DNA from 2 places in the Serratia sp. FDAARGOS_506 genome. Region 1 is predicted to be linked to the other one. Evidence: predicted binding sites of a transcription regulator. Region 1 holds the regulator's gene; the other holds the start of a gene.
What was found. Region 1 encodes PurR, which represses purine synthesis genes. Its sites were predicted from a motif close to CANGCAAACGTTTGCNTG; they were not measured.
Positions count from the first base shown of each region.

Region 1 (14,876 bases):
GATAGCGCAGCGCCTGGCGACTTTTCTCCGGCACGTTGCGTTCGAGCGTCAGCGCGTGCAGCCGCAGCGGCGCCGGCCGCCACTCCGGCAACAGCAGTAACAGCTCGCCGCGCTGAAGCTCGTCGCCAATTTCATACAGCGGCTGAATCGAAATACCCAGCCCGGCGCGGGTAAAGGCGCGCATCACGTTCATGCTCTCGCTGACGATCTGCCCTTCCGCCAGCCGCAGCTTAACCTGCTGGCCGGACTGGTGCAGCAAGTCCAGATGGGCCCCGCTGTAGCCGCTGGAGATCCAACGGTGCTGCACCAAATCCTGCGGTTTTTCCGGCACCCCATGCTGGTTGAGATAACGCGGCGCGGCGCACAGCACCATCGGCCACGCCGTCAGCGGGTGCGCGATCATATTGGCGTCCGCCAACTGCCGATTGGCACGCAGCGCAATGTCGACCCGCTGCTCTATCATATCGACGATGCGATCGTCCGCCAGCACCCGCAGCGTCAGCTTGGGATGCGCCTGCAACAGCGGCGCCAGCGCCTCCGCCAGCGATCGGCCGCCGATGCCGACCGGGGTGGCGATGCGCAGCTCGCCCACCAGCGTATCTCGCAGCTCCGCCAACCGCTGTTCGGCCTGCTGCGCCTGTTGCAGCATCGCCTCGCAGCCGGGGTAAAACGCCGCCCCGGCCTCGGTCAGCGCCAAACGGCGGGTAGAACGGTGCAGCAGCGGCACCCCGAGCGCCTTCTCCAGCGAGCGCATATGCTGGCTGACCGCCGACGGCGTCATGCCCAGTCGCCGCGCCGCGCCCGCCAACGATCCCTCCGCCACCACGGTGGCGAACACCGCCATTCGATTGAGTTTATCCACGATTATGAAGTTTTACTTAATCAAGAAAGCATGAATATGGCACTAATCACGGCTATTGTTAAGGACTAAAGTAGCATCCACGCAGCAGGCACAACGGCCTGCTTCATGATACTGAAACCATCCCCGAAGGAGCATGCAGATGAAAGTAGCCATTATTGGAGCAACCGGTTTTGTTGGCCGCCGCGTGGTGGATGAAGCGCTGGCTCGCGGCATTCAGGTGACGGCGATCGCCCGCCAGAAAAAAGATTTGCCGGAGCACGCCAATCTGACCGTCGCACTGGGCGACGTTGCCGATACCGCCTGGCTGGCGGGGCAATTGCGCGGGCAGGATGCGGTGATCAGCGCCTACAACCCCGGCTGGGGCGAAGATAACCTGTATGAAAAAACCACCCGCGGCGCCCAACAGATCCTCACCGCAGTCGAACAGGCCGGCGTCAAGCGTCTGCTGGTGGTCGGCGGCGCCGGCAGCCTGGAAGTGGCACCGGGCGTTGAACTGGTGGATACGCCGCAGTTCCCGGAAAATATCCGCCCCGGCGCGCAGGCAGTGCGCGATCTGCGCAACAAGCTGCGCAATGAATCAGCGCTCGACTGGACCTATCTCTCGCCGGCCGCCCTGCTGGAACCAGGCAAACGGACCGGCCAGTTCCGCCTCGGCACCACCCAGCTGCTGATGAACGGCGAAGCGCCGGCCAACATTTCGGTAGAAGACCTGGCGGTCGCCATCGTCGATGAGATTGAAAAACCACAGTTTATTCGCGCGCAGTTCACCGCCGCCTACTAAACTTCCTCATTGCCAGGCCGCCCGGCCTGGCGTTTTTCCTGCTTTAGCCGCCGCCAGTATTCTGAATTTCTAAGGTTTTCTTAAGTTTCATCCGGTAGATTTCAAGGCATTATCTACTCTCAGGATCCAGATTTGGCAATGTGGTTACGTCAACGCTTACAGTGCAACAGCCTCGGTTTTATCCTCGCCACCGCCCTGTTCTTCACTCTGTTTCAAAACGCGTTATTCCTGCATCGCGCCTGGTCGTATATCACCTTCGATAGCGTCCACAGCGTGATTTTCGCCGCCAGCATGCCGGTGGTGATTTTCTGTGCGTTGAATATCATCTTCAGCGTGTTGACCGTGCCCTACCTGCGTAAGCCGCTGATCGTCTTTTTCTTGCTCGGCAGCGCCGCAGCCAACTATTTCATGTACAGCTATGGCGTGGTGATCGACGGCAACATGATGCAGAACGCCTTCGAAACCAATCCCCAGGAAGCGACGGCGCTGCTGACACCGCGCATGGGATTGTGGCTGGCGCTGCTCGGCATTCTGCCGGCGGTGGCGGTCTGCTTCACCCATATTCGCCAGACCCGCCCCTGGTGGTACATGGTCGGGCTGCGCGCCGCCAACGTCATGCTGTCGTTGGTGGTGATCCTGATCGTCGCCGCGCTGTTCTACAAAGACTACGCTTCGCTGATTCGCAACAATAAAAGCGTGGTGAAGATGTTGACGCCTTCCAACTTCGTCGCCGGCACGATCAAATTTACCGAACAACGTTATTTCACCCGCAATCTGCCGCTGGTAAAAATCGGTGAAGACGCGCGCAAAGGGCCGCTGATCGCCGGGCAGGCCAAGAAAACGCTGGTGATCCTGGTGGTGGGCGAAACCGCCCGCGCCGAAAACTTCTCCCTTGGAGGCTACGAGCGCGAAACCAACCCGCGCCTGAAGCAGGACGACGTGGTCTACTTCAAGAACGCCAGCTCTTGCGGCACCGAGACGGCGATCTCCGTGCCCTGCATGTTCTCCAACATGCCGCGCAGAGAGTACGACGCGACTCAGGCGGCGCACCAGGAAGGTGTGCTGGACGTGTTGGCGCATGCCGGCGTCAACGTGCTGTGGCGCGATAACGACGGTGGCTGCAAGGGCGCCTGCGACCGGGTGCCGCACATCGACATGACCAAGCTGAAACTGCCGCAGGACTGCGACGGCGAAGTCTGCATGGATAACGTGCTGCTGTACAAGTTGAACGACTACATCAATAGTCTGAAAGATGACGGCGTGATCGTGTTGCACCAGATGGGCAGCCACGGCCCGGCTTACTACCGCCGCAGCACGCCGGAGTTCCAGACGTTTTCGCCGACCTGCAACAGCAATCAGATTCAGGATTGCAGCCACGAACAGCTGGTGAACACCTACGACAACTCGATCTTGTATACCGATGCGATGCTCGATGCCACCATCAAGCTGCTGCACCAGTATGACGATCGGTTCAATACCGCGCTGGTCTATTTGTCCGATCACGGCGAATCGCTGGGGGAAAACGGCATGTACCTGCACGGCACGCCTTATGTCTTCGCGCCGAGCCAGCAAACGCATGTGCCATTCCTGATGTGGATGTCGGCCGACTATCAGCGCAACTTCGGCATCGATCGCCAGTGCCTGAACACGCTGGCGGAAAAGGACGACGTGTCGCAGGACAACCTGTTCCACACCCTGCTGGGTATGCTGAACGTACAGAGCCGCGAATATCAATCCCAGCTGGATATCCTGCAACGTTGCCGCAACGCGGCTTAAACGCTTAACTTCCTCGTGCCGCTGGGGCACAATAGTTTGCAGACAACCGGCGTTTTGTGCGCCGGTTTTTTTATTCCCATTGACCTAGACCAATCGGTCTATTATGCTCGACACCATGATGACCAAATCAACGCATTGCAACGTGGACACACGTGAACATCTGCTCGCCACCGGCGAAACTCTCAGCCTCCGTCTGGGCTTCACCGGCATGGGGCTGAGCGAACTGCTGGCCACTGCGGGCGTGCCGAAAGGCTCGTTCTACCACTATTTCCGCTCGAAGGAAGCCTTCGGCGAAGCGATGTTGCAGCGTTATTTCGCGCATTATGATGCAGAAATGCAGGCGCTGTTTGCCGATAAGCACGGCGATGCCCGCCATCAGCTGCTCGGCTATTACGCCCAGGCCATCAGCTACCACTGCCGCAGCGAATGCCACAACGCCTGCCTGGCGGTGAAGCTTTCCGCCGAGGTGAGCGATCTGTCGGAACCGATGCGCCATGCGCTGGAAACGGGTACCGCCCGCGTGATCGGTCACCTGCAAGAGGCCATCGAGCGCGGTATCGCAGAAGGCTCGTTGTCGGTAGCCATGAGCCCGGCGGCGACCGCAGAGACGCTGTATTCACTGTGGCTCGGCGCCTCGCTGCGCGCCAAGATCCGCCACTCGCTGGCACCGTTGACCAGCGCGCTGGAAAGCATTGAGTTGCTGCTTCGGCCACCGCAAGCGTAACGATAACACTTTATTTTTATTGAAAATGCTGTTCGTGGTTCTTTTATCGCCCATTACTAGACGACCGGTCTATTAAATACAGGATGCACTATGAAGACTGAAAAATTGCTCTCTCCGCTGAAGGTTGGCGCCATCACCCTGCCCAACCGCGTGTTTATGGCTCCGCTGACGCGTCTGCGCAGCATCGAACCGGGCGATATTCCTACGCCGTTGATGGCGGAATATTACGCACAGCGCGCCAGCGCCGGCCTGATCGTGACCGAAGCGACGCAGGTTTCCTTCCAGGCGAAAGGCTACGCCGGGGCGCCGGGGCTGCATACGCCGGAGCAGATCGCCGCATGGAAAAACATCACACAGGCAGTGCATGACAAAAACGGCCATATCGCCGTGCAACTGTGGCACGTAGGCCGCATCTCCCACAACAGCCTGCAACCGGGTGGGCAAGCACCGGTCGCCCCTTCGGCGATTAACGCCGAAACCCGCACCACCGTGCGTGATGAAACCGGCGCCTGGGTGCGCGTGCCAACCTCCACGCCGCGCGCGCTGGAAACCAGCGAGATCCCGGGCATCGTCAACGATTTCCGCCAGGCGACCGCCAACGCGCGGGAAGCCGGCTTCGACTTCATCGAACTGCATGCGGCCCACGGCTATCTGCTGCACCAGTTCATGTCACCGGCCTCTAACCAACGTACCGATCAATACGGCGGCAGCATCGAGAATCGCACCCGTCTGACGCTGGAAGTGGTTGATGCGGCGGTCGCCGAATGGGGCTCCGAGCACATCGGCATCCGCATCTCGCCGCTGGGGCCGTTCAACGGGTTGGACAACGGTGAAGATCAGGAAGAAGCGGCGCTGTATCTGGTGGAAGAGCTGAACAAGCGCAACATCGCCTACCTGCACATCTCCGAACCGGACTGGGCCGGCGGCAAACCGTATTCCGACGCCTTCCGCGACTCGGTGCGCGCCCACTTTAAAGGGGTGATCGTCGGCGCCGGTGCTTACACCGCCGAAAAAGCCGAAGCGTTGATCGAAAAAGGCTTCATCGACGCGGTGGCCTTCGGCCGCAGTTACATCGCCAACCCGGATCTGGTAGAGCGTTTCCGTCAGCATGCACCGCTGAATGAGCCTAAGCCGGAGAGCTTCTATGGCGGCGGCGCCGAAGGGTATACCGACTATCCGTTTCTGGCGAAATAACCCGTCCTGACCCATACGGCCACGCAACTTTGCCTGGCCGTTTTTTATGCGCCGCACACAAAAAAGCCCGCGCGGGGCGGGCCGGTGTTCCCTGGTGTTGTTCTCTACTGCCGTTCAATTTTTACACGCTTGCCGCCTAAATAGATAATTGATTGTGCAGATCAATTACTCTGTATTGATCGGCGAGCTCGATCAATACTTAGACACCTCCGACGGAAAGCCAGTAAGTGACATTGTCACCCGCTCGTCACGTTGAATTCCCTTGCGGGACAAGGCTATACTCGCTTGTGCTTCAATCCACCCGCCGTCTGCCACGGCACAGTCAATTCAGAGGAATTATGCGCTTACTCCATACCATGATCCGCGTCGGTGACCTGCAACGCTCCATCGACTTCTATACCAAGGTATTAGGCATGCGCCTGCTGCGCACCAGCGAAAACCCAGAGTACAAATACTCGTTGGCTTTCGTCGGTTATACGGAAGAGAGCGAAGGCGCAGTTATCGAACTGACCTATAACTGGGGCACCGACAGCTACGACATGGGCACCGCCTTCGGGCACCTGGCGCTGGGCGTGGACGACGTCGCCGCCACCTGCGACAGCATCCGCCGCGCAGGCGGCAAGGTCACCCGCGAAGCCGGCCCGGTGAAAGGCGGCACCACGGTAATCGCCTTCGTCGAAGATCCGGACGGCTACAAAATCGAGCTGATCGAAAACAAACACGCCGGTCAGGGCCTCGGCCACTAAGCCTCCCCTTCAGGGCGCGCACTGCGCCCTGCTGACTCTCCGCGCGATAGCGCCTGCAACCGGGCGCAAAATTTGCCATAATGCGCGCTGCATTCGATGAAGATAAGAAACTGATGGCCGAGAAAAGTGATCTTAACGCCCTGAGTGGTCGTTTTCGTGGGTTTTATCCCGTAGTAATAGATGTTGAAACCGCCGGCTTCAACGCCAATACCGATGCGTTGCTGGAGATCGCCGCCGTGACGCTGAAAATGGATGAAGACGGCTGGCTGCAGCAGGACGAGACCCTGCACTTCCACGTGGAGCCTTTCGAGGGCGCCAACCTGCAGCCGGAAGCGCTGGCGTTTAACGGCATCGATCCGCACAATCCGCTGCGCGGCGCGGTCAGCGAATATGACGCACTGCACGCCATTTTCAAAGCGGTGCGCAAAGGGCTTAAGGATCGCGGTTGCAACCGGGCCATTATCGTGGCGCACAACGCCAATTTCGATCACAGCTTCCTGATGGCCGCAGCCGAGCGTGCCGGCCTGAAGCGCAACCCGTTCCATCCGTTCGCCACCTTCGACACCGCCGCGCTGAGCGGCCTGGTGCTGGGCCAAACGGTGCTGGCGAAAGCCTGCATCGCCGCCGGCATGCCGTTCGACAGCAGCCAAGCGCACTCCGCACTGTACGACACCGAACAAACCGCCCTGCTGTTTTGCGAGCTGGTTAACCGCTGGAAACGTCTCGGCGGCTGGCCGCTGCCCGCCGGCGATCTCGCCGAATAAGCTCAACAAAAAAGGCGGCCCAGTTTGCACTGGCGCCGCCCGTAACGCGATAACCGCAAGTCTGTCGATTAAGACTGCTGGTCTTCCTGCGCTTTATACTTTTCTGCCGTTTCTTTGATCAGCTGCTGCAGTTCTCCGCGCTGATACATCTCGATGATGATATCGCAACCGCCGACCAGCTCACCGTCTACCCACAGCTGCGGGAACGTCGGCCAGTTGGCGTATTTTGGCAGCTCGGCGCGGATGTCCGGGTTTTGCAGAATATCCACGTAGGCGAAACGTTCGCCGCAGGCGGACAGCGCTTGCACAGCCTGTGCGGAGAAGCCGCAGCTCGGCAGCTTAGGCGAACCTTTCATGTACAGCAGAATCGGGTTTTCAGCGATTTGGTGCTGAATTTTTTCAAGTGTCGTCGTCATTTATTGCTTCCTCAAGCCACATTTCATGGCTACAACATGCATCACGCGGGCTATTGTAGCGGCTGGAACAGTCGCAAGAAAACGCCATCTTTTGCAAGGATATTCGCCCGCTGCCGATCGCGTTTCACCGGCCACGTCATTCCGGTCAAAACATACGCTGAGAATAACATTTTTAATCCGACCATTTCACTAATATATTGCGCCGAGATGACGGCGCGGATTAATTATATCCATCGCCGCCGATTGGCGCTTTTTCATACATCAACGGGCTGATTTTGAAGCAAAAAAAATGTCATTAACGTTTTCTCACAATATGGATTATTATTTATGAGTTCTTCGCTGTTTTATATGGCGAAATTCGGGAATACTGTGACTCTTTCGATATCCGTTTCGGGGCCAAGGTTGGTGACGTCGACATGCGTTTAATTCTTACGCTCTTTGCGCTGCTGTTTACGCAGCTCTTCTTCAATTTGGCGCACGCTGCGCCACAGGCGCGTGTTGCCGCCGAGCAGCGTAAAAGCCATGCTAATGAAGCGCGGCCTGATGACCGCAGAAAAAAGAAGGCGGACAAAGCCGCTAAAAAAGCCAAAGTGACGGCCCCCGAGAAAAAAACCAAGACCGCCAAGGCCAAAACCGAGAAAAGCGCGAAAAAGATCGCCAGCGCCAAACCCAAGGCCAAAGTGCAGAAAACCGCCAAGATTAAAGTCACCCCGCCGAAAAAGGGCTATAAAAAAGGCTACGGCCGCCACCGCGAAGCCGGCATGGCCACCGCCAAGCTGGCGCGTGAAGATAAGCCGTTGAAACTGAGCCCGGCGCACAAAAAACGTTACCAGCACGCCAAGCAGACCGCAATGGCCAAGCTGATGGGCCAGATGGGCAAACCTTACCGCTGGGGCGGCAGCTCGCCGCGTACCGGCTTCGATTGCAGCGGCCTTATCTATTACGCCTATAAAGACGTAGTGAAAATCAAGATGCCGCGCACCGCCAACGAGATGTATCACCTGCGCGACGCAGCGCCGATCAAGAAAAGCGAACTGGAAAGCGGCGATCTGGTGTTCTTCCGCATCAATAACCGCGGCGTGGCGGACCATGTCGGCGTCTACCTCGGCAACGGCAAATTCATCCAGTCGCCGCGCACTGGCGAAGAGATCCGCATCAGCCAGCTCGACAACGACTATTGGCAAAACCACTATATCGGCGCACGCCGCGTAGTGACGCCGAAAACCATTCGTTAATACCCTGTTCTGCGCGGTTGCGGCCCCGGTCGCAACCGCCTGCTCAAGCTATCGCCCATCGCACTTCCCCACGCGCATTTCTCGCTTTTCCTCCTGTTTTTTATGATGAAAATTGTTAAGATTGAATGACCACAATAAAAAACGGCCCATATGGCTCTCGCCCCGGCGGGAAGCGAGTGGCGCCGTAAAGGAGGAAGCAATGTCGTTTGAATTACCTGCATTACCGTATGAGAAAAACGCGCTCGAGCCGCACATCTCCGCCGAGACCCTGGAATACCACTACGGCAAGCACCACAACACCTACGTGGTTAACCTGAACAACCTGGTGAAAGGCAGCGAGTTCGAGGGCAAATCGCTCGAAGAGATCATCAAAACCTCTAACGGCGGCGTCTTCAACAACGCAGCACAGGTGTGGAACCACACTTTCTACTGGCACTGCCTGTCGCCACAGGGCGGCGGTGAACCGCAGGGCGAACTGGCGGCGGCGATCGTCAAATCCTTCGGCTCATTCGCTGCGTTCAAAGAGCAGTTCACCGATGCCGCAGTGAAAAACTTCGGCGCCGGCTGGACCTGGCTGGTGAAAAAACCGGACGGCACGCTGGCGATCGTCAACACCTCCAATGCGGCCACCCCGCTGACCGGTGAAGACAAACCTCTGCTGACCGTTGACGTATGGGAACACGCGTATTACATCGATTACCGCAATGCGCGTCCAAAATACCTGGAAAACTTCTGGGCGTTGGTCAACTGGGCTTTCGCGGCGGAAAACCTGGCGTAAGCGCAGGCCTTGCCTAAGTGACGAGGCGCAGCGTGGCTGCGCCTTTTTTAAAACTGGCGGGAAATCAGTTCAACGCAGCGACAAAGCTGAAAGCGATGATCATCGCCAACGCACAAACGGTGGTGAACAGCGACATCTTCAGATCGGTATCCATGACAACTCCTTTAAAATGGGCTTTCCTAAGGATAAAAGGCGCACAATTAGTACGTCAAATCATTTTCCCACAGTTCGCCGATAAAATCTTGTTATCATTTCCCGGTTTATAATCTCGATTACCTCTTCCACTTTTGTTCAATATGCGACAAAATTCGCAGTTCACAACTGCGTACCGGCATCCATGCCCCTCCTGATTAAGCGCTGAAGACTTCAACACACTAAAAACTCAGTTTTCGCTTCTCTGGAGAAGGATCTACGCAGGCAAACGATTAACATCACACTTACATGCTGTAAACATGTGAGTTCAGGAGTCATTCCTTACATGGCAACGATTAAAGATGTGGCCAAACGCGCGGGCGTTTCCACCACCACCGTTTCGCACGTCATCAATAAGACTCGTTTCGTCGCCGAAGAGACCAAAGCGGCCGTGTGGGCCGCCATCAAAGAGCTGCATTACTCGCCGAGCGCCGTGGCGCGCAGCCTGAAAGTCAATCACACCAAGTCGATCGGCCTGTTGGCCACCTCGAGCGAAGCGCCCTACTTCGCCGAAGTGATCGAAGCGGTGGAAAACAGCTGCTACAGCAAAGGCTACACCCTGATCCTGTGCAACTCGCACAACAATCTGGACAAGCAGCGCGCCTACCTGGCGATGCTGGCGCAAAAGCGCGTCGACGGCCTGCTGGTTATGTGCTCCGAATACCCGGATCAGCTGCTGGGCATGTTGGAAGACTACCGCAACATCCCGATGGTGGTGATGGACTGGGGCGCCGCGCGTGGCGACTTCACCGACACCATCATCGATAACGCCTTCGAAGGCGGCTATCTGGCCGGCCGTTACCTGATCGAGCGTGGCCACCGCGATATCGGCGCCATTCCGGGCCAGCTGTCGCGCAACACCGGCGGCGGCCGTCATCAGGGCTTTATGAAGGCGCTGCAGGAAGCACATATCGAGATTCGCGAAGAGTGGATCGTTCAGGGCGACTTCGAACCGGAGTCCGGCTATAAGGCGATGCACCAAATCCTGTCGCAAAAACAACGACCGACCGCGGTATTCTGCGGCGGCGACATCATGGCGATGGGCGCCATCTGCGCCGCCGACGAGCTGGGGCTGCGAGTGCCGCAGGATATTTCCGTGATCGGTTACGACAACGTGCGCAACGCCCGCTACTTTACCCCGGCACTGACCACCATTCATCAGCCTAAAGAGCGCCTGGGCGAAATGGCCTTCACCATGCTGCTGGATCGCATCATCAGCAAACGCGAAGAGTCACAGGTGATCGAAGTGCATCCTAAGCTGGTCGAACGCCGCTCTGTCGCCGACGGCCCGTTCATCGACTACCGCCGCTAATCCCCCGCGCCGGAAGCCTGCGCGGCTTCCGGTTCCGCCTCGCTCAACCACTCCTGATTCAGCGTCTCGCCATCGCCCAGATACGCCAGCAGCCAGCTCATCGCCGGTGACGGTTTATCCTGTTGCCAGGTCAGACAGCAAGGGCTGGCGGGAAACGGTTGCTGCAGCTGCAACGCCTTCAGCTCACCGCGCTGCACCCGCGGCAGTGCCCGATGCGCCGGCATCATGCCGACGCACAACCCGGCGCACAAACAGTCGAGTGCCGAAGTCCAATCTGGCACCACCAGTCGCCGCTGGTTATCCAGCGTCCAGGTGACGCGCTTGGGCAGGTTGCGCGAGGTGTCCTCCAGGCAAAGCGAAGGATACGGCCGCAGTTGATCGTCATTCAGCGGCCCCGCCAACTGCGCCAGCGGGTGCTGCGGGCTGACCACGCACAACCAGTTCATATAACCCATGTCGCGAAAGGCGAAGCCGCCACCGACCGGCACCGCGCGCGTGGCGCCGATCGCCATGTCCGCCCTGCCGTCCACCAGCGCATCCCACACGCCGTTGAACACCTCGGGTTGCAGCATCAGTTCAACGTCGGGGAAATGACGGTAGAAATCCAACACCAGCTGGCGGCTGCGTTGCGGTTTGACGATGATGTCCACCGCGATATTCAGCTGGCCGCGCCAACCGTTGGCCACCTGCTGACAATGACGGCGGGTGTCGAGCATTTTTTTGATAACAGCTCGCGCATCCTTGATAAACAGTGCACCGGCCGGTGTCAATTCCACATCGCGGTGACGCCGCTCAAACAGCGGCACCGCCAGCCATTGCTCCAGCTGCCGTACGGTATAGCTGACCGCCGACGGGACCCGGTGCAATTCCTGCGCCGCCGCGCTGAAACTGCCGGTGCGCGCCACCGCGTCGACGACTTCAAGAGAATATTCAGACCACATCGTTTTGCCTTCAATTTTTTTAACAGCACTTTGCAAATATTACCGTTTCACAAGCAGAGATCCAGCCGGATACACTGACCGGCGCTAAAAACCTGCGACACTAAAATATTAACGAGAAATACCATGCGAAATTCCTTTGGCTTTATGTTCTACCTCGCCGGCCTGAGCATGCTGGGTTATCTGGCGACCGATATGTACCTGCCCGCCTTCGGCGCCATGCGGGAGGAACTGCAAATTTCCGCCGGCGCGGTGAGCGCCAGCCTGAGTATCTTCCTGGCCGGCTTCGCCTTTGCGCAGCTGCTGTGGGGACCGCTCTCCGACCGTCTGGGCCGCAAACCGGTATTATTGATCGGCCTGGCGCTGTTCGCTCTCGGCTGCCTGGGTATGCTGTGGGTAGAAAACGCCGTGCAGCTCTGGATCCTGCGCTTTATTCAGGCCGTCGGTGTCTGTGCCGCCGCCGCCATCTGGCAAGCGCTGGTGGTCGACCGCTACCGTGAAGGCCAGGCCAACCGCGTATTCGCCACCATTATGCCGCTGGTCGCGCTATCGCCGGCACTGGCACCACTGCTTGGCGCCTGGTTGCTGAACCACGCCAGCTGGCGCGCAATCTTCGCCGCGCTGTTGGTCATCACCGCGCTGCTGCTGCTGCCGACGCTGATGCTCAAAGAACGCGACAAAACGCAACCCACCGCCGACGCGCCACAAAACGGCGTCAGCTTTTGGCAACTGTTGAAATCCCCGGTGTTCAGCGGCAATGTCGCCATGTACGCCGCCTGCTCGGCCGGCTTCTTCGCCTGGCTCACCGGCTCGCCGTTCATTCTCGGCGACATGGGCTACAGCCCGAGCGACATCGGCCTGAGCTATGTGCCGCAAACGCTGGCCTTCCTTCTGGGTGGCTACGGCTGCCGCGCCGCACTCAAACGCATCAATGGCAAAACCCTACTGCCGTGGCTGCTGGTAGCTTATGGTGTCAGCATGGTGGCGCTGTATCTGGTGGCGACCCTGACCGATCCGACGCTCTCCACGCTGCTGATCCCGTTCTGCGTGATGGCGCTGGTCAACGGCGCCGGTTACCCGATCATGGTAGCGAATGCGCTGATGCCGTTCCCGGAAAGCAGCGGCAAGGCCGCCGCGCTGCAAAATACGCTGCAGCTCGGACTGTGCTTTGTGGCGAGCATGCTGGTGTCGGCGTTTATTGCCCAGCCGCTGTTGGCGACGGTAACGGTGATGGTGTCTACGGTGATCCTGGCCGCGCTGGGGTATTTCCTGCAGCGGGGCAAAGCGGCCGATACGCAGCAAAAGGCGCAGCGGGAACATGCTAACTCAGCGTCATAATTGCCAAGTTTAATAATCACTTAAAGAATATGCGTGCCGATTGCGATTTACAGTTGAGTCAAGGCCTCGGCACGCCTATACTCAAAAACAACCTTGTAAAGTAACACCTTATAATCTCTATATCTCAATCAGCTATTGTGTACGCGCCTTGCGTCACACTTTTTTTAAGGACGCGTTTATCCCGCGCCGTTAGCGCCGGGTAGCTTCTTAAAATTTCCTCTGTTCATAGTCGGATATCAGACGCCGCGGGCCTATTTTCCGCCGGTAAACGTATGCACCCGCAGAAATTGTCTAAGCTGTTTCCTAACGGGTCATCAGTCAGAAGAAGGTGATGGAGAAGCTATGAGTTCATCGTGTATAGAAGATCTGAGCATCCAGGACAACCAATGGTACCGTATCGCGCATGAAATGCTCGGCTTGGCCGGCATTGAAATCAACGGTTCGCGCCCCTTCGATATTCAGGTTAAAAACCCCGATTTCTTTAAACGTGTCTTGCAGCAAGGGTCGCTGGGCCTTGGCGAAAGCTATATGGACGGCTGGTGGGAGTGCGAACGGCTGGATATGTTCTTCCAGCGCGTGGTCAGTGCCGGGCTGGAGAAGAAACTCCCCCACCACCTGAAAGATACTCTGCGTATCGCCGCCGCACGCCTGACCAACCTGCAATCGAAAAAGCGTGCCTGGATCGTCGGCAAAGAACATTACGATCTCGGCAACGATCTGTTTACCCTGATGCTCGATCCCTACATGCAATACTCCTGCGGCTACTGGAAAGACGCTACCACGCTGGAAGAAGCGCAGGAAGCCAAGCTGCGGATGATCTGTGAAAAACTGCAGCTGCAGCCAGGCATGCGTTTGCTGGACATCGGTTGTGGCTGGGGCGGTCTCTCCGCCTATGCGGCGAAAAATTACGGCGTGTCGGTGGTTGGCGTGACCATTTCCGCCGAGCAGCAGAAGCTGGCTCAGGCACGCTGCGCCGGGCTGGATGTGCAGATCCTGCTGCAGGATTATCGCGATCTGCATCAGCAGTTCGACCGCATCGTGTCCGTCGGCATGTTCGAGCACGTCGGGCCGAAAAACTACCGCACCTATTTTGACGTGGTGGAGCGCAATCTGGCGCCGCACGGCCTGTTCCTGTTGCACACCATCGGCTCCAACAAAACCGACATGAACGTCGATCCCTGGATCAACAAGTACATTTTCCCGAACGGCTGCCTGCCGTCGGTGACCCACATCGCTCAGGCCAGTGAAGGCCATTTCGTGATGGAGGACTGGCACAACATCGGTGCCGACTACGATCGCACGCTGATGGCCTGGTTCGAGCGCTTCAAACAGGCGTGGCCGCAGCTTGCCCCACGCTATTCCGAACGCTTCGAGCGAATGTTCAGCTATTACCTGAACGCATGCGCCGGCGCGTTCCGGGCACGCGATCTGCAGCTGTGGCAGGTGGTGTTCAGCCCGAAAGGCGTTGAAGGCGGCATTCGCGTCGCCCGCTGAATGTTCCCCCGATAAAAAAGCCCCGGCAACAACCTCGCCGGGGCTTTTTTTTGCTCTTTCGGCCCCTGCGGGTTAACCGCAGTAAACGCGAATGATTTTATCGTCGCGATCGCCGAGGAAGTTCAGACGGCGCAGGTTGAAATCCATGGTAACGGCAGAGTTGTACGGAATGGCGCGCACCTTAGATTCGATCCGCACGCCTTCCAGCGAAGTCATCGGCTTGCCGACGAAGTTTTGATACTGCGAAGCGCCGCAGGTATCGTCCGCATCGGCCATTTGCGCGCCGGCGCCCTGCTCAGGTGAACTGCTGCAGGCGCTCAGCGCCA
Region 1 is NZ_CP033831.1:3,624,900-3,639,775, reverse strand. Features, by position in the region: gene EGY12_RS17725 (LysR substrate-binding domain-containing protein) at 1-862, opposite strand, end outside; gene EGY12_RS17720 (NAD(P)-dependent oxidoreductase) at 1,002-1,643, shown strand; gene eptA (phosphoethanolamine transferase EptA) at 1,782-3,419, shown strand; gene EGY12_RS17710 (TetR/AcrR family transcriptional regulator) at 3,523-4,143, shown strand; gene EGY12_RS17705 (alkene reductase) at 4,234-5,337, shown strand; gene gloA (lactoylglutathione lyase) at 5,676-6,083, shown strand; gene rnt (ribonuclease T) at 6,164-6,847, shown strand; gene EGY12_RS17690 (Grx4 family monothiol glutaredoxin) at 6,916-7,263, opposite strand; gene EGY12_RS17685 (C40 family peptidase) at 7,680-8,498, shown strand; gene sodB (superoxide dismutase [Fe]) at 8,698-9,276, shown strand; gene EGY12_RS17675 (YnhF family membrane protein) at 9,341-9,430, opposite strand; gene purR (HTH-type transcriptional repressor PurR) at 9,755-10,780, shown strand; gene punR (DNA-binding transcriptional activator PunR) at 10,777-11,721, opposite strand; gene punC (purine nucleoside transporter PunC) at 11,845-13,056, shown strand; gene cfa (cyclopropane fatty acyl phospholipid synthase) at 13,399-14,550, shown strand; gene EGY12_RS17650 (I78 family peptidase inhibitor) at 14,623-14,876, opposite strand, start outside.

Region 2 (14,876 bases), 1.5 Mb from region 1:
TGATGCCGATGTGGGCCAGTTATATCGTCAAAGCCTATGCCTGGACCCTGCTGCTGGCGAAAGACGGCGTGGCGCAGTGGTTTCTGCAGCACCTGGGGCTGGAGTCGCTGTTGGCCTCGCTGCTGATGGTGCCAGGCGTGGGCGGCAACACGCTGTCGACCTCGGGACTGGGGCGTTTTTTGGTATTCGTCTATATCTGGCTGCCGTTCATGATCCTGCCGATCCAGGCGGCGCTGGAGCGCCTGCCGCCTTCGTTGCTGCATGCCTCGGCGGATCTGGGCGCGCGACCGGCGCAGACCTTCCGCCACGTCATTTTGCCGCTGGCGGTGCCGGGCATCGCCGCCGGGTCGATCTTCACCTTCTCGCTGACGCTGGGCGACTTTATTGTGCCGCAGCTGGTGGGGCCGCCGGGCTATTTCATCGGCAGCATGGTGTACGCCCAGCAGGGCGCGATCGGCAATATGCCGATGGCCGCGGCCTTTACGCTGGTGCCGATCGTCCTGATCGCCATCTATCTTTCCATCGTCAAACGTCTGGGGGCTTTCGATGCACTCTGAACGCGCGCCCTTAGGGCTGAAGCTGGCCGCCTGGGGCGGACTTGTCTTCCTGCATTTCCCGTTGGCGATCATCGCCATCTACGCCTTCAACACCGAGGATGCCGCCTTCAGCTTCCCGCCGAAGGGCTTCACGCTGCACTGGTTCAACGTCGCCGCCGGGCGGCAGGACATCATCGATGCGGTGCTGCTGTCGGCGCAGATCGCCTGCCTGGCGACCGCCATCGCGCTGGTGCTTGGCACCTTGGCTGCGGCGGCGCTGTATCGGCGCGATTTCTTCGGCAAGGACAGCATTTCTCTGCTGTTGCTGCTGCCGATCGCGCTGCCGGGGATCGTCACCGGTCTGGCGCTGCTGGCGGCGTTCAAGGCGCTGAACATCGAGCCGGGCATCCTGACTATCGTCGTCGGCCATGCGACGTTCTGCGTGGTGATCGTGTTCAACAACGTCATCGCCCGGTTCCGCCGCACCTCGTACAGCCTGATCGAAGCGTCGATGGATCTCGGCGCCGACGGCTGGCAAACCTTCCGTTACGTGATCTTGCCGAACCTCGGCTCGGCGCTGCTGGCCGGGGGCATGCTGGCGTTCGCGCTGTCGTTCGACGAAATCATCGTGACCACCTTTACCGCCGGCCACGAGCGCACGCTGCCGCTGTGGCTGCTGAACCAGCTCGGTCGCCCGCGCGACGTGCCGATCACCAACGTGGTGGCGCTGTCGGTGATGCTGCTGACCATGCTGCCGATACTCGGCGCTTACTACCTGACCAAAGGTGGGGAAAGCGTCGCCGGCAGCGGTAAATAATTTCCTTACCCGATCTCTGATAAAAGGATAACCCTATGCAAAGCCAACTGTTGATTGACGGCCAACTGGTGAACGGCCAGGGCGTGACCCAGCCGGTGTATAACCCGGCGACCGGCGAAGTGATCGCGCAGGTGGCGGAGGCCAGCCCGGAGCAGGTCGACCGCGCGGTGCTGGCGGCGGACGCCGCGTTTGCCGCCTGGGGGCAAACCACGCCGAAGGAGCGCGCCGAACATCTGCTCAAGCTGGCGGATCTGATCGACGAGCATGCCGAGACCTTCGCCAGGCTGGAGTCGCTCAACTGCGGCAAACCTTATCACTGCGTGTTGAACGACGAACTGCCGGCGGTGGCCGACGTGTTTCGCTTCTTCGCCGGGGCCAGCCGCTGCCTGACCGGCATGGCTGCCGGTGAGTATCTGGCCGGGCATACCTCGATGATCCGCCGCGATCCGCTCGGCGTGGTGGCCTCGATCGCGCCGTGGAACTACCCGCTGATGATGGCGGCCTGGAAACTGGCGCCGGCGCTGGCGGCAGGCAACTGCGTGGTGATCAAGCCTTCGGAGCAGACGCCGCTGACCACCTTTAAACTGGCCGAACTGGCTGCCGGACTGTTCCCGCCGGGCGTGCTCAACGTGCTGTTCGGCCGTGGCGCCAGCGTCGGCGATCGGTTGACCGGGCATGACAAGGTGCGCATGGTGTCGCTGACCGGCTCTATCGCCACCGGCGAGCACATCATCGCCCACACCGCCGCCGGCATTAAGCGCACTCATATGGAGCTGGGCGGCAAGGCGCCGGTGCTGGTGTTCGATGATGCCGACCTGCAGCAGGTGGTCGATGGCATTCGCGGCTTCGGTTTCTACAACGCCGGGCAGGATTGCACCGCCGCCTGTCGCATCTACGCGCAGAAAAACATTTATCCCGAGTTGGTGAAACGCCTGGGCGAGGCGGTGGCCAGCCTGAAGATCGGCGCGCCGGACGACGAGAGTACCGAGCTGGGGCCGTTGATTACCGCCCAGCATCTGGAGCGGGTCGCCGGTTTTGTCGAGCGCGCCAAAGCGTTGCCGCACGTGCAAGTGGTGACCGGCGGCGAGAAGGTAAAAGGGCCGGGTTACTATTTCCAGCCGACGCTGCTGGCCGGTGCGCGCCAGGAGGATGAGATCGTGCAGCGCGAAGTGTTCGGCCCGGTGGTGACGGTGACGGCGTTCGACGACGAAGAGCAGGTGCTGGCCTGGGCGAACGAATCCAACTACGGGCTGGCGTCGTCCGTGTGGACCCGCGACGTGGGCCGCGCGCATCGCTTAAGCGCCCGCCTGCAATACGGCTGCACCTGGGTGAACACCCACTTCATGCTGGTGAGCGAAATGCCGCACGGCGGCCAAAAACTGTCCGGCTACGGCAAGGATATGTCGATGTACGGGCTGGAGGATTACACCGCCATTCGTCATGTGATGTTCAAACATTGATTTTACAATAATTATCCGCACAATAGCGCGGCCTTCGGGCCGGCCTCGGCCGGCCGATGATAATAAAAAAGGAAGCCTATATGGGTATCACCAGACGCGATTTTCTCAACGGGGTGGCGATCACCATTGCCGCCGGGTTGACGCCGCTGCAAATCTTGCGCGCGTCGCCGCAAACCGCCAATCAAACCCTGTACTATCCGCCGGCGTTGACCGGGCTGCGGGGCAACCATCCGGGCTCGTTCGAGCATGCGCATCAACTGGGGCGCGACGGTAAAACCTTTGATTTCGGCAGCGTACCCGCCGTTGAAGAGTTCGATCTGGTGGTGGTCGGCGCCGGCATCAGCGGGCTGGCGGCCGCCTGTTTCTGGCAGCAGTTGAAAGGCGAGCAGCAGCGCATTTTGCTGATCGACAACCATGACGACTTCGGCGGCCACGCCAAGCGCAACGAATTCAACACCGACGACGGCATGCTGCTCGGCTACGGCGGCAGCGAATCGCTGCAGTCGCCGCGCTCCAACTTCAGCCCGGTGGCGATGGGGCTGCTGCGCAAGCTCGGCGTCGATATCGACCAACTGGAGCAGGCGTTTGACACCACCTTCTACCCGGATCTGAACCTGAGCCGCGGGGTTTACTTCGATCGCAAGAACTTCGGCGTCGACAAGGTGGTGAGCGGCGATCCGGGCCGCACGGTGGCGGACGACATTCCGCGCGATCGCCTCAACGGCCGCTCTTATGAAGCGTTCATCGGTGATTTTCCGCTGCCGGAAAGCGATCGCCAGGCGCTGATCGCGCTGCATACGGTGGAGAAAGATTATCTGCCGGAGATGACGCTGGAGCAGAAGGTCGAATGGCTCGATACCCACAGCTACACCCAGTTCCTGCGTGAAAAAGTGGGCCTGAGCGAGCTGGCTATCCGTTATTTCCAACAGACCACCAACGACTTCCAGGCGGTGGGCATCGACGGCACGTCGTGCAGCGATGCGCGCATCTGCGATCTGCCGGGCCTCGGCGGCATGAATCTGCCGCCGCTGGACGAAGAGTCGCAGGCGGATCTCGACGATCCTTACGTGTTCCACTTCCCGGACGGCAACGCCACGCTGACGCGCCTGATGGTGCGCAAGCTGATCCCGGCGGTGGCGCCAGCCGGCAAAGACATGAATGACGTGGTGCTGGCCAAATTCGACTACAGCCAGCTCGATCGGCCGGAATCGCCGGTGAAGCTGCGTTTGAACAGCACCGGGCTGCACGCGGCTAACGTCGGCGACAAGGTGGAAGTCACCTACATGACCGGCGAGAAGATGACCAAGGTGCGCGCCGGGCAGGTGGTCATGGCCGGCTACAACATGATGATCCCGTACCTGGTGCCGGAGATGTCGCACGAGCAGCAGGAGGCGCTCAAGCAGAACGTCAAGGCGCCGCTGGTGTACAGCAAGGTGGTGATCCGCAACTGGCAGCCATTCATCAAGCTGGGCGTGCACGAAATTTATTCGCCGGCCGCGCCGTACAGCCGCGTGAAGCTGGACTACCCGGTGAGCATGGGTGGGTATCAGCACCCGCGCGATCCGGAGCGGCCAATCGGCCTGCATATGGTCTATGTGCCGACGCTGCCGGGCAGCGGCCTCAGCCCGCGCGAGCAGTCGCGCAAAGGGCGCGCGCTGCTGCTGGGCACGCCGTTCGAGGTGCATGAGCAGATGATCCGCGAACAGCTGCAGGGCATGCTGGGCGAGGCGGGTTTCGACCATCAGCGCGATATTCAGGCGATCACTGTTAACCGCTGGTCGCACGGTTATTCCTACTTCCTCAACGGGCTGTTTGACGACGAAGAAGAAGCCAAGAAAATCATCGAAACGGCGCGGCAGCCGATCGGCAAGATCGTTATCGCCAACTCCGATTCCGACTGGAGCCCGTACGCCAACTCGGCGATCGATCAGGCGTGGCGTGCGGTGAACGAACTGGCCTACGGCAAGCTTGCCGCCAAGGAGGGAGCATGAGTTTGCGTTCGCTGTACCTGTTGAGCCTGTTGGCGGCCGCTGGTTCGGCCCAGGCGATGTCGGCCGGGGAATACGTCGCCAAAGCCGGCGACTGCACCGCCTGCCATACCGCGCCGGGCGGCGCTGAATTGGCGGGAGGCATGAAGTTCCCGACACCGCTCGGGGCTATCTACGCCACCAACATCACGCCCGACAAGCTGCACGGTATCGGCGCCTACTCGTTCGAGGAGTTTGACCGCGCCATGCGCCAGGGGGTGGCCAAAGACGGCCACCGGCTCTACCCGGCGATGCCGTACACCTCGTACGCCAAAATGAGCGCGGAAGACATGCGCGCGCTGTATGACTATCTGATGAATGAGGTGCCGGCGCAGAACGTCGCCAACCGTGACAGCGACATCAGCTGGCCGCTGTCGATGCGCTGGCCGCTGGCGGTGTGGAACCAGCTGTTCCACGACGACCAGCCGTATCAGGCGGATCCGCAGCAAAGCGCCGAGTGGAACCGCGGCGCCTACCTGGTTCAGGGCGCGGGCCATTGCGGCAGCTGCCACACGCCGCGCGGCTGGGCGATGCAGGAGAAGGGGCTGGACGGTAAGGAGCCGGTGTTCCTGAGCGGCGCCGAGCTGGACGGCTGGTACGCCTCCAATCTGCGCGGCCTGGCGCCGGAAGAGGTGACGGCGCTGCTGAAAACCGGCCGCAGCCGCCATGCGGCGGTCGCCGGGCCGATGAGCGAGGTGGTGACCCACAGCACGCAGTACCTCAGCGACGGCGATCTGAACGCCATCGCGGTGTACCTGCGCAGCCTGGCGCCGGACACCGCCGCCGTAGCCGCAGCGCCTGCCGTGCAGGCGAATAATCCGGGCGGCCAGGCGACCTATGCGATGTACTGCTCGACCTGCCACGGCAACAAGGGCGAAGGCACCGATTTCGCCATTCCGGCGCTGGCGGGCAATGCCACGGTAACGGCGGACAATCCGCTGACCGCGCTGCGGGTGGTGCTGGAAGGGGCGCATACTCCGGCCACGCAGCACGCTATGGCGTTCGATATGCCGGCTTATGGCTGGGCGTTGAACGATCGGCAAGCGGCGGATCTGATGAGTTATCTGCGGGGAAGCTGGGGCAACCAGGCGGCGCCGGTGACGGTGCAGCAGGTGCAGGACGCGCGCAAACTCCAGGAAAAATGAGTATGGAGCGCGGCTTGAGGGCCGCGCTCCGCAAGCATTACAGCACTTTATGCGGGCCGAAGCATTCGTAGTGGATGCGTTCGGCCTCTACGCCCATCTCCAACAGCTGTTTGCCCACGAACTGCATGAAGGCCACCGGGCCGCAGAAGTAATAGTGCATCTGCGGATCGGCCAGGCTGCCTTGCAGCGCGCTCAAATCCATCAATCCGCGGCTGTGGTAATCGCGGCCTTCCACATCATCGGCGCTTGGCTCGCGGTACCACACATGGCGGCTTAGATTCGGCATGCGTTCGGCAATATCCGCCACTTCACCGGCAAAGGCGTGCACGCTGCCGTTTTCTGCCGCGTGCAGCCAGTGGACCTGCGCCTGATGCTGGTTGTCGTGCAGGGTATTGAGCATGCCGAGCATCGGGGTTTGGCCGACGCCGGCGGAGATCAGCGCCACCGGCGTGGTCGGCGCCACGTCGAGGAAGAAGTCGCCGTGCGGCGGGGCGATGTAGATCACGTCGCCTTCCTGCGCCTGCTGGTGCAGGTAGTTGGACACTTTCCCCTGATCTTCACGCTTCACGGCGATACGGTAGAACTCGCCGTTCGGCGAAGTGGTCAGCGAGTACTGGCGAATTTCCTGATGTTCCAGGCTGTCGTGCTTGATGTAGACCGCCAGGTATTGCCCCGGTTTGAAGTCCGCTACCCGGCCGCCGTCCACCGGCGCCAGCACGAAGCTGCAGATCACGTCGCTCTGCGGCTGTTTCTTCAGAATGCGGAACGCGCGCAGATCGCGCCAGCCGCCGTTGTCGGTTTCACTCTGCTGATAAATCTGCTCTTCACGCTGGATAAATACGTTGGCCAGCACACCGTAGGCTTTGCCCCAGGCATCCAGGACTTCCTGGCCCGGGCTGAACATTTCGTCCAGCGTCGCCAGCAGGTGACCGCCGACGATTTGGTACTGCTCCGGCTGGATATTGAAGCTGGTGTGCTTCTGCGCGATGCGCTCCACCGCCGGCAGCAGCGCCGCCAGGTTCTCGATGTTGGCGGCATAGGCGCAGATGGCGTCGAACAACGCCTGACGCTGATCGCCGTTGCGCTGGTTGCTCATGTTGAAAATGTCTTTCAATTCCGGGTTGTGCGCGAACATGCGATCGTAAAAGTGGGCGGTCAGCTTCGGCCCGGTCGCAGCCAACAGGGGAATGGTAGATTTTACGGTGGCGATGGTTTGGCTATCCAGCATGGAAGCGCTCCTTGGGTTAGGCTCTTGACGAGAATTTTAATGATGTATTTTAAATGAATCTTATTGGGTTCTGCGTCGCTTGTAAATACCCTTGTTTTCGTTGCGGTGTTCTCCGGGCGTCGATCGGGTTCACAGAACATGAAAAAAGCGCGGGATTCGCATGAGGAAATGTCCGTTGATAAACGACAGCGTTTCGCGGATCAAAGCCTTGCGCCACCTTATGCCAATCGTTTGCGTAAAAACCTCTGTCAAGACCTATCTTCGGTAGGGCGAAACGGTTTACACTGTGACCCAGACCCCAAACGGGTAGTTATTTGGTGATTTTTTAGTTAGCTGATTTAAGTCAGGAGATGCCGGATGTTAAAGCGTGAAATGAACATTGCCGATTACGATGCGGAACTGTGGCGTGCCATGGAGCAGGAAGTGGTGCGTCAGGAAGAGCACATCGAGCTGATCGCGTCTGAGAACTACACCAGCCCGCGCGTAATGCAGGCTCAGGGTTCCCAGCTGACCAACAAATACGCTGAAGGCTATCCGGGCAAGCGTTACTACGGCGGCTGCGAATACGTGGATATCGTTGAGCAGCTGGCTATCGATCGTGCCAAAGAATTGTTCGGCGCCGATTACGCCAACGTGCAGCCGCACTCCGGCTCCCAGGCTAACTTCGCCGTGTACACCGCGCTGCTGCAGCCGGGCGACACCATTCTGGGCATGAACCTGGCGCACGGCGGCCACCTGACCCACGGTTCCCCGGTCAACCTGTCCGGCAAACTGTATAACGTAGTGCCTTACGGCATCGACGACAAAGGCCAAATCGACTATGACGATCTGGCCAAGCAGGCGCAAACCCACAAGCCGAAAATGATCATCGGCGGCTTCTCCGCTTACTCCGGCGTGGTTGACTGGGCCAAGATGCGCGAAATCGCCGACAGCATCGGCGCTTACCTGTTTGTCGACATGGCGCACGTGGCCGGCCTGATCGCCGCCGGCGTGTACCCGAACCCGGTACCGCACGCACATATCGTCACCACCACCACCCACAAAACCCTGGCGGGCCCGCGCGGCGGCCTGATCCTGGCGAAGGGCGGCGACGAAGAGCTGTACAAAAAACTGAATTCCGCCGTATTCCCTGGCGGCCAGGGCGGCCCGCTGATGCACGTGATCGCCGGCAAGGCGGTGGCGCTGAAAGAAGCGATGGAGCCTGAGTTCAAGGTTTACCAGCAGCAAGTGGCGGTCAACGCCAAGGCGATGGTGGAAGTGTTCCTGCAGCGCGGCTACAAAGTGGTCTCCGGCGGCACCCATAACCACCTGTTCCTGCTGGATCTGGTCGACAAAAATCTGACCGGTAAAGAAGCGGACGCTGCCCTGGGCCGCGCCAACATCACCGTCAACAAAAACAGCGTGCCGAACGATCCGAAGAGCCCGTTCGTCACCTCCGGCGTGCGTATCGGCACCCCGGCCGTGACCCGTCGCGGCTTCAAAGAGGCCGACGTGCGCGAACTGGCCGGTTGGATCTGCGATGTGCTGGACAACATCAACGATGAAGCCACCATCGAACGCACCAAGAAGAAAGTGCTGGATATCTGCGCCCGCCTGCCGGTTTACGCATAATCCCGCTTTTGCCCGACAAAACCCGCTGCGGCGGGTTTTTTTATGCCTGCCAGCAGTAAACTGTGAACTGTCTGGCACTCTAACGCATTGAAGTGGAATGACGATTGCGGGGCGGTGTGAGCTCTGTCAAAGTATTGCCCTCACTCCGGAGGGATCATGGTTCTGCAATCAACGCGTTGGCTCGCTCTCAGTTATTTCACCTACTTCTTTTCCTATGGCATCTTCTTACCGTTCTGGGGCGTGTGGCTGAAAGGCGAGGGCATCGCGCCCGAAACGATCGGCATGTTGCTCGGCGCCGGCTTGGTGGCCCGTTTCCTCGGCAGTTTACTGATTGCACCCCGCGTTAAAGATCCCTCTCATTTAGTCTCCGCCCTGCGCCTGCTGGCGCTGCTGACCCTGGCCTTCGCGGTTGGCTTTTGCTTCGGCAACGGCTGGGGCTGGCTGATGCTGGTGATAGCGGGTTTCAACCTGTTCTTCTCGCCGCTGGTGCCGTTGACCGACGCGCTGGCCGCCACCTGGCAAAAGCAGATCCGCATGGACTACGGCCGGGTGCGGCTGTGGGGCTCGCTGGCGTTCGTCATCGGCTCAGCGCTGACCGGGCAGCTGGTGGCGGTGTGGGGCCATAATGCCATCCTCTACAGCCTGATCTTCAGCGTGCTGGCGATGCTGCTGGGCATGTTGCTGAAGCCGAGCGTCATGCCGCAGGGGGAAGCGCGCACGCGCAGCGATACCGAGCGTTCGCTGTGGGCACTGCTGAAAGAAGGGCCGGTCTGGCGCTTCCTGCTGTGCGTCACGTTGCTGCAGGGCGCGCACGCCGGGTACTACAGCTTCGGTTCCATTTACTGGCAGGAGGCCGGCTATTCGGCCTCGACCATCGGTTATCTGTGGTCGCTGGGCGTGGTGGCGGAAGTGATTATCTTCGCCAGCAGCAACGTGCTGTTCCGCCGCTGGAATGCGCGCAACCTGCTGTTGCTCTCCGCCTGCTGCGGCGTGCTGCGCTGGAGCCTGATGGCCTATAGCACCGAGCTGGGCTGGCTGCTGCTGATCCAGATCCTGCACTGCGGCACCTTCACCGTCTGCCATCTGGCCGCGATGCGCTTTATCGCCGCGCGCCAGGGGCAAGAAGTGATCCGGCTGCAGGCGGTGTATTCGGCGCTGGCGATGGGCGGCGGCATCGCCGTCATGACGGTCATTGCCGGGTTCCTGTTCGAACATTGGCAGGGTGGGGTATTCTGGGTGATGGCGGCGGTCGCGGTGCCGGCCTTGTTCATCCGGCCGCCGGCGGTCAGTGTCAGCCGCTGATTAAGGTGCTTCCAGCAGCGCGCGGATGGCTTGGCGCTGCCGGGGTTCCAGCGGCAGTTCGGTATAGATCAGCGGCGGGTGCGGATCGCTGTGCACCGCCGGATAAGGGGTGATCACCAGCATGACGCCCTGCGGCGCGCCGCCGCGCAGATAGTCGCTCAGCGGCAGGTATTTGATGTTCAGCGGCAAGAGCGTGAGCTCGCGGATCTGATATTCCACTTCCTCTTCCAACTGCGGGTTGTCCAGCGTCAGCAGCAGCACCTGTTTTTCCTGCAGCGCATTGTCCTGCATCAGCCAGGCGCCGAAGCTGATGGCCACCAGGCCCGCCTCCTCGTTGGAAAAATGCACGCCGTACTCCTGCTCCAGCGGTTTCAGCGCCTCCTGCGTGGTGCGCATCAGCCGCGGGTATTTACGCACCACTTCTTCCAGCAGCATATTGTCGATGCCGATGGCGAAACGGCAGCGCTCCAGCGCCGGCGCAAGGTGGGCGAACAGCTGGCTGACCAACTCGGCCTTACTGCTGAAGGCCATGCCGGAAAGTTGCTGGAAGCGCTCAACCATGCTGTCGATAGCCGCCATCAGCCGCTGTTCCTGCGCGGAGTCGTTGCTGTGATAGCTGTGATTTTTCAACATGGTAAACGTCAGCGCCAAAAAATCGCGTTCGTCTGCCTGCGGCGGCTGGTTAAACAGCCGGTTGCAGGCCTGATGCAGCCAGGCGGCGGCTTGCTGCTCCGGTTTTTGCCGCAACCAGTCGCGCTGAACGGTGTCGAAATGCGGATGCTGCTGCAGGCGATTTTGCCAGGCGCAGTAGAGCAGATAATGCTGCAGGAATTGGCGGTCGCGCGCATCGAAGCGGCGGTTAAGCAGCGGCTCGCAGGCATCGATCGCCTCCGCCAGCGCAGACGCCGGAGCGGCATCGGCCGCCAACGCTTGGCGCAGGCGCGGCGCGAAATCGCCTTCGACGAACTGTGGGCTGCAGCGCAGGGCTCGCCGTAGCCAATGGAGCAGGCACAGGCGTTGGTTGAGCGCGCTGCCTCGCAGCTGGTAACCACGATCGGGATCGACGGCGATCTCCAGGTGGTGGAAACGCTGGATTTCACTGGCCACCTCGGCTATATCTTGCCGGGCTATCGGGGGGGGAACGCCATTGATTCGGCTTAGAGTCTCCAGCTGTAACTCGGGCTCCGGCGTGTACAGCATCAGCAGCAGATGGCAGCGCCGTTGTTGTCCGGAGAGCTCAGGCACGGGAGAGGTGTCCAGGCTCATATCACCTTCCGGCATAAAAGGTTGCGATTATGCCTAAGCATAGCAAAAGGCTTTGTGACGGCAGGGTTACCGCGCGGCTTTTACTTCGGCTTACAACTTTCGTCACAAATATCGCCGGGATAGGCGGGCCGTCCGACGCTTATTTGTGTTACGTTATAACAAATGCAGGTATGACAGGATAATGATGAAGTTACGTCGTCTTTTGGCTGCCTTCGGCGTCGTGTTCAGCGCCGGTGCGCTCGCTCATCCGCACAGCTTTATCGACATGAACACCACCTTCGTCGCCAAAGACCAGCGGCTGGTCGGTCTGAAAATGGTGTGGGTGATGGATGAAATCACCTCGGCGGATCTGCTCTACGATGCGAAAAATGCCAAGAGCGATTCGGAAGTGTGGAAAAAGCTGGCGGCGGAAGTGATGGCCAACGTGTTGGGGCAGCACTATTTCACCGATCTTTACCGCGACGGCAAGCCGGTGAAATACCTGAACTTGCCCAGCGAATATCACCTGTCGCGCCAGGGCAATCAGGCGGTGTTGGAGTTCGTGCTGCCGTTGGCCGAACCGCAGCCGCTGGCGGGCAAGCCGTTCGAACTTTCTACTTACGATCCGACTTATTTCGTGGATATGACCTATAAAGACCAAAATGCGCTGCATCTGCCGCCGGAGATGGCGCAGCTGTGCAGCTACAAGCTGATGACGCCGAAGCCGAATGCGTCGCTGCAGGCCTATGCGCTGTCGCTCGACAAGAACGACTCGCCTGGCGAAGACCTGGCGCTGGGGCAACAGTTCGCCCAGCGGGTGACGCTGCAATGTCGTTAAATCTCTCACAACCGACGACGAGCCGGCGCCACTGGGCCTTCGGCCTGTGGCCGCTGCTGCCGTTCACGCTGGCGCTGACGGCCGCCGCGCTGCTGGCGTGGCACTATTGGCCGCAGCTGCTGATGCAGAGCGTAGTATGGCAAAAAGCGCTGCATCAGCAGATGGCGGGGCTGTTGCAACAGGTGAAGGCCGCGCCGCAGCAGGCCGGGCTGGCGCTGATGTTGTTCAGCCTCGGTTATGGCGTTTTGCATGCGCTCGGCCCCGGCCACGGCAAAGTGGTGATCGCCACCTACCTGGCCACCCATCCGGCCCGGCTGAAAAGCAGCCTGAAGCTGACCTTCGCCGCCTCGCTGGTGCAGGGCGGGGTAGCGATCGCACTGGTCACGCTGATGCTGGTGGTATTGCAGCTCTCTTCGCGCCAGCTGCACCAAAGCAGCTTCTGGCTGGAGAAGGGCAGTTTTATTCTGGTGATGCTGCTTGGTGTGCTGCTGAGTTGGCGCGCGCTGAAACGCCTGTTTGCGGCGATCAAGGCGATGCGCCCGGCGCCGGCGCTGCGCATCAACAGCCTGACGCCGCTGGCGGCGGATCATGTGCACAGCGCCCACTGCGGCTGCGGCCACCGCCATCTGCCGAGCGACAGCGAGTTGCAGGCGGGAAGCGATTGGCGCACCCAGACCGCCATCGTGCTGGCTATGGGCATGCGCCCCTGTTCGGGGGCGATTTTGGTGTTGCTGTTCTCCAAGGTGATCGGCGTGTTCGGCTGGGGAGTGATCTCTGCGCTGGCGATGGCGTTCGGCACCTCGTTGACCATCTCGATGCTGGCGCTGCTGGTACATTACAGCCGCCGGTTGGCGGTGCGTCTCAGCCGTTCGCGCACGCCCGCCGCCTGGAGCGCGGTGGCTTGGGGGGCGTTGGCGCTGGCCGGCGGTCTGATCCTGTTGGCCGCCGGGCTGCTGCTGTACGCCAGCGCGCAGCCGGAATTCGGCGGCGGCATCCGCCCCTTCTCCCGCTAGCGGGCATAAAAAAAGCGCTGCATCGGCAGCGCTTTTTTTTCGATTCGCTTCTGGCGATTAACGCTTCAGCGCTTCGCTCAGTTCTTCACGCATGGTGGCCAGCATGGCTTTCACTACGCGCGGGTTGCCTGCAACCACGTTGCCGGAGCTGAAGTGGTTGTGACCACCGACGAAGTCGGTCACCAGGCCGCCGGCTTCACGCACCAGCAGTTCGCCCGCGGCGAAGTCCCACGGCTTCAGGCCGATTTCGAAGAACCCGTCCACGCGGCCGGCGGCCACATAGGCCAGATCCAGCGCTGCAGAACCGGTGCGGCGGAAGTCTGCGCACTGGGTGAACAGCTTGCCGACGATGTTGATGTAAGGCGTTGCGTGCTGCTTGACCTTGAACGGGAAGCCGGTCGCCAAGATGGTGCCATCCAGATCTTTGGCGTTGGTGCCGCGCAGGCGGTAGCCGTTGAGCTGTGCGCCCTGGCCGCGAGTGGCGGTGAACAGTTCGTTGCGCATCGGATCGTAGACCACGGCCACTTCAGTACGGCCTTTGATGCGTACGGCGATGGAAACGGAGAAATGAGGGAAACGTTTGATGAAGTTTGCAGTGCCATCCAGTGGATCGATCACCCATTGCACATCGCGATCTTCGCCGATCAGCTCACCGCGTTCTTCGCTCACGATACTGTGTTGCGGGTAAGACTTGCGGATGACGTCGATGATCAGATGCTCTGCATCGCGATCGACGTTGGTGACGAAGTCATTGGTCCCTTTCTGGCTCGCTTCTACAGCGTCCGGGGTTTCGTAGTTTTTGGCAATCAGGTTACCGGCCTTGCGCGCAGCGCGCACGGCGATAGTCAGCATCGGATGCATGGGTATCTTCCAACTAGGATGTTAAAGAACAGGAAACGGCGCGAAGTATAGCAGCTGTTCGGCAAATTGCCTACGGCTGTGTTAAGATGCTGCGATTTTCCGCCACGCTCAGAGTTTGTATGCTGCACAATATCCGCATTGTTCTGGTAGAGACTTCACATACCGGCAACATGGGCTCGACCGCCAGAGCCATGAAAACCATGGGTTTAACCAACCTTTATCTGGTTAATCCGCTGATCAAACCCGATTCTCAGGCCATCGCCCTGGCTGCCGGCGCCAGCGACGTGATCGGCAACGCCACTATCGTCGATACCCTCGACGACGCCATCGCCGGCTGTAGCCTGGTGGTGGGCACCAGCGCACGTTCCCGCACGTTGCCGTGGCCGATGCTGGAGCCGCGTGAATGCGGGGTGCGCGCGGTGCACGAAGGCGAACACGCGCCGGTGGCGCTGGTGTTCGGCCGCGAACGCGTCGGGCTGACCAACGATGAACTGCAGAAATGCCACTACCACGTCGCCATCCCTGCCAACCCGGACTACAGCTCGCTGAACCTGGCGATGGCGGTGCAGATCCTGGCGTACGAAGTGCGCGTGGCTTACCTCGATCGCCAACAGGCGGGCGCGCCGCAGCTGGAAGAGACGCCGTATCCGCTGGTGGACGACCTCGAGCGTTTCTATCAGCACCTGGAGCAGACGCTGCAGCGTACCGGCTTTATTCGCCCGTCCCATCCGGGCCAGGTGATGAGCCGCCTGCGCCGGCTGTTCACCCGCGCTCGCCCGGAAGGGCAGGAGCT
Region 2 is NZ_CP033831.1:313,689-328,564, reverse strand. Features, by position in the region: gene EGY12_RS01875 (ABC transporter permease) at 1-557, shown strand, start outside; gene EGY12_RS01870 (ABC transporter permease) at 547-1,353, shown strand; gene patD (aminobutyraldehyde dehydrogenase) at 1,389-2,813, shown strand; gene EGY12_RS01860 (FAD/NAD(P)-binding protein) at 2,894-4,804, shown strand; gene EGY12_RS01855 (cytochrome c) at 4,801-5,985, shown strand; gene hmpA (NO-inducible flavohemoprotein) at 6,023-7,213, opposite strand; gene glyA (serine hydroxymethyltransferase) at 7,571-8,824, shown strand; gene EGY12_RS01840 (3-phenylpropionate MFS transporter) at 8,981-10,126, shown strand; gene csiE (stationary phase inducible protein CsiE) at 10,127-11,392, opposite strand; gene EGY12_RS01830 (DUF1007 family protein) at 11,574-12,209, shown strand; gene EGY12_RS01825 (nickel/cobalt transporter) at 12,200-13,222, shown strand; gene suhB (inositol-1-monophosphatase) at 13,280-14,083, opposite strand; gene trmJ (tRNA (cytosine(32)/uridine(32)-2'-O)-methyltransferase TrmJ) at 14,203-14,876, shown strand, end outside.
Region 2: a site for PurR is predicted at 7,434-7,451, ahead of glyA (serine hydroxymethyltransferase). Genes of this name have one in related genera too.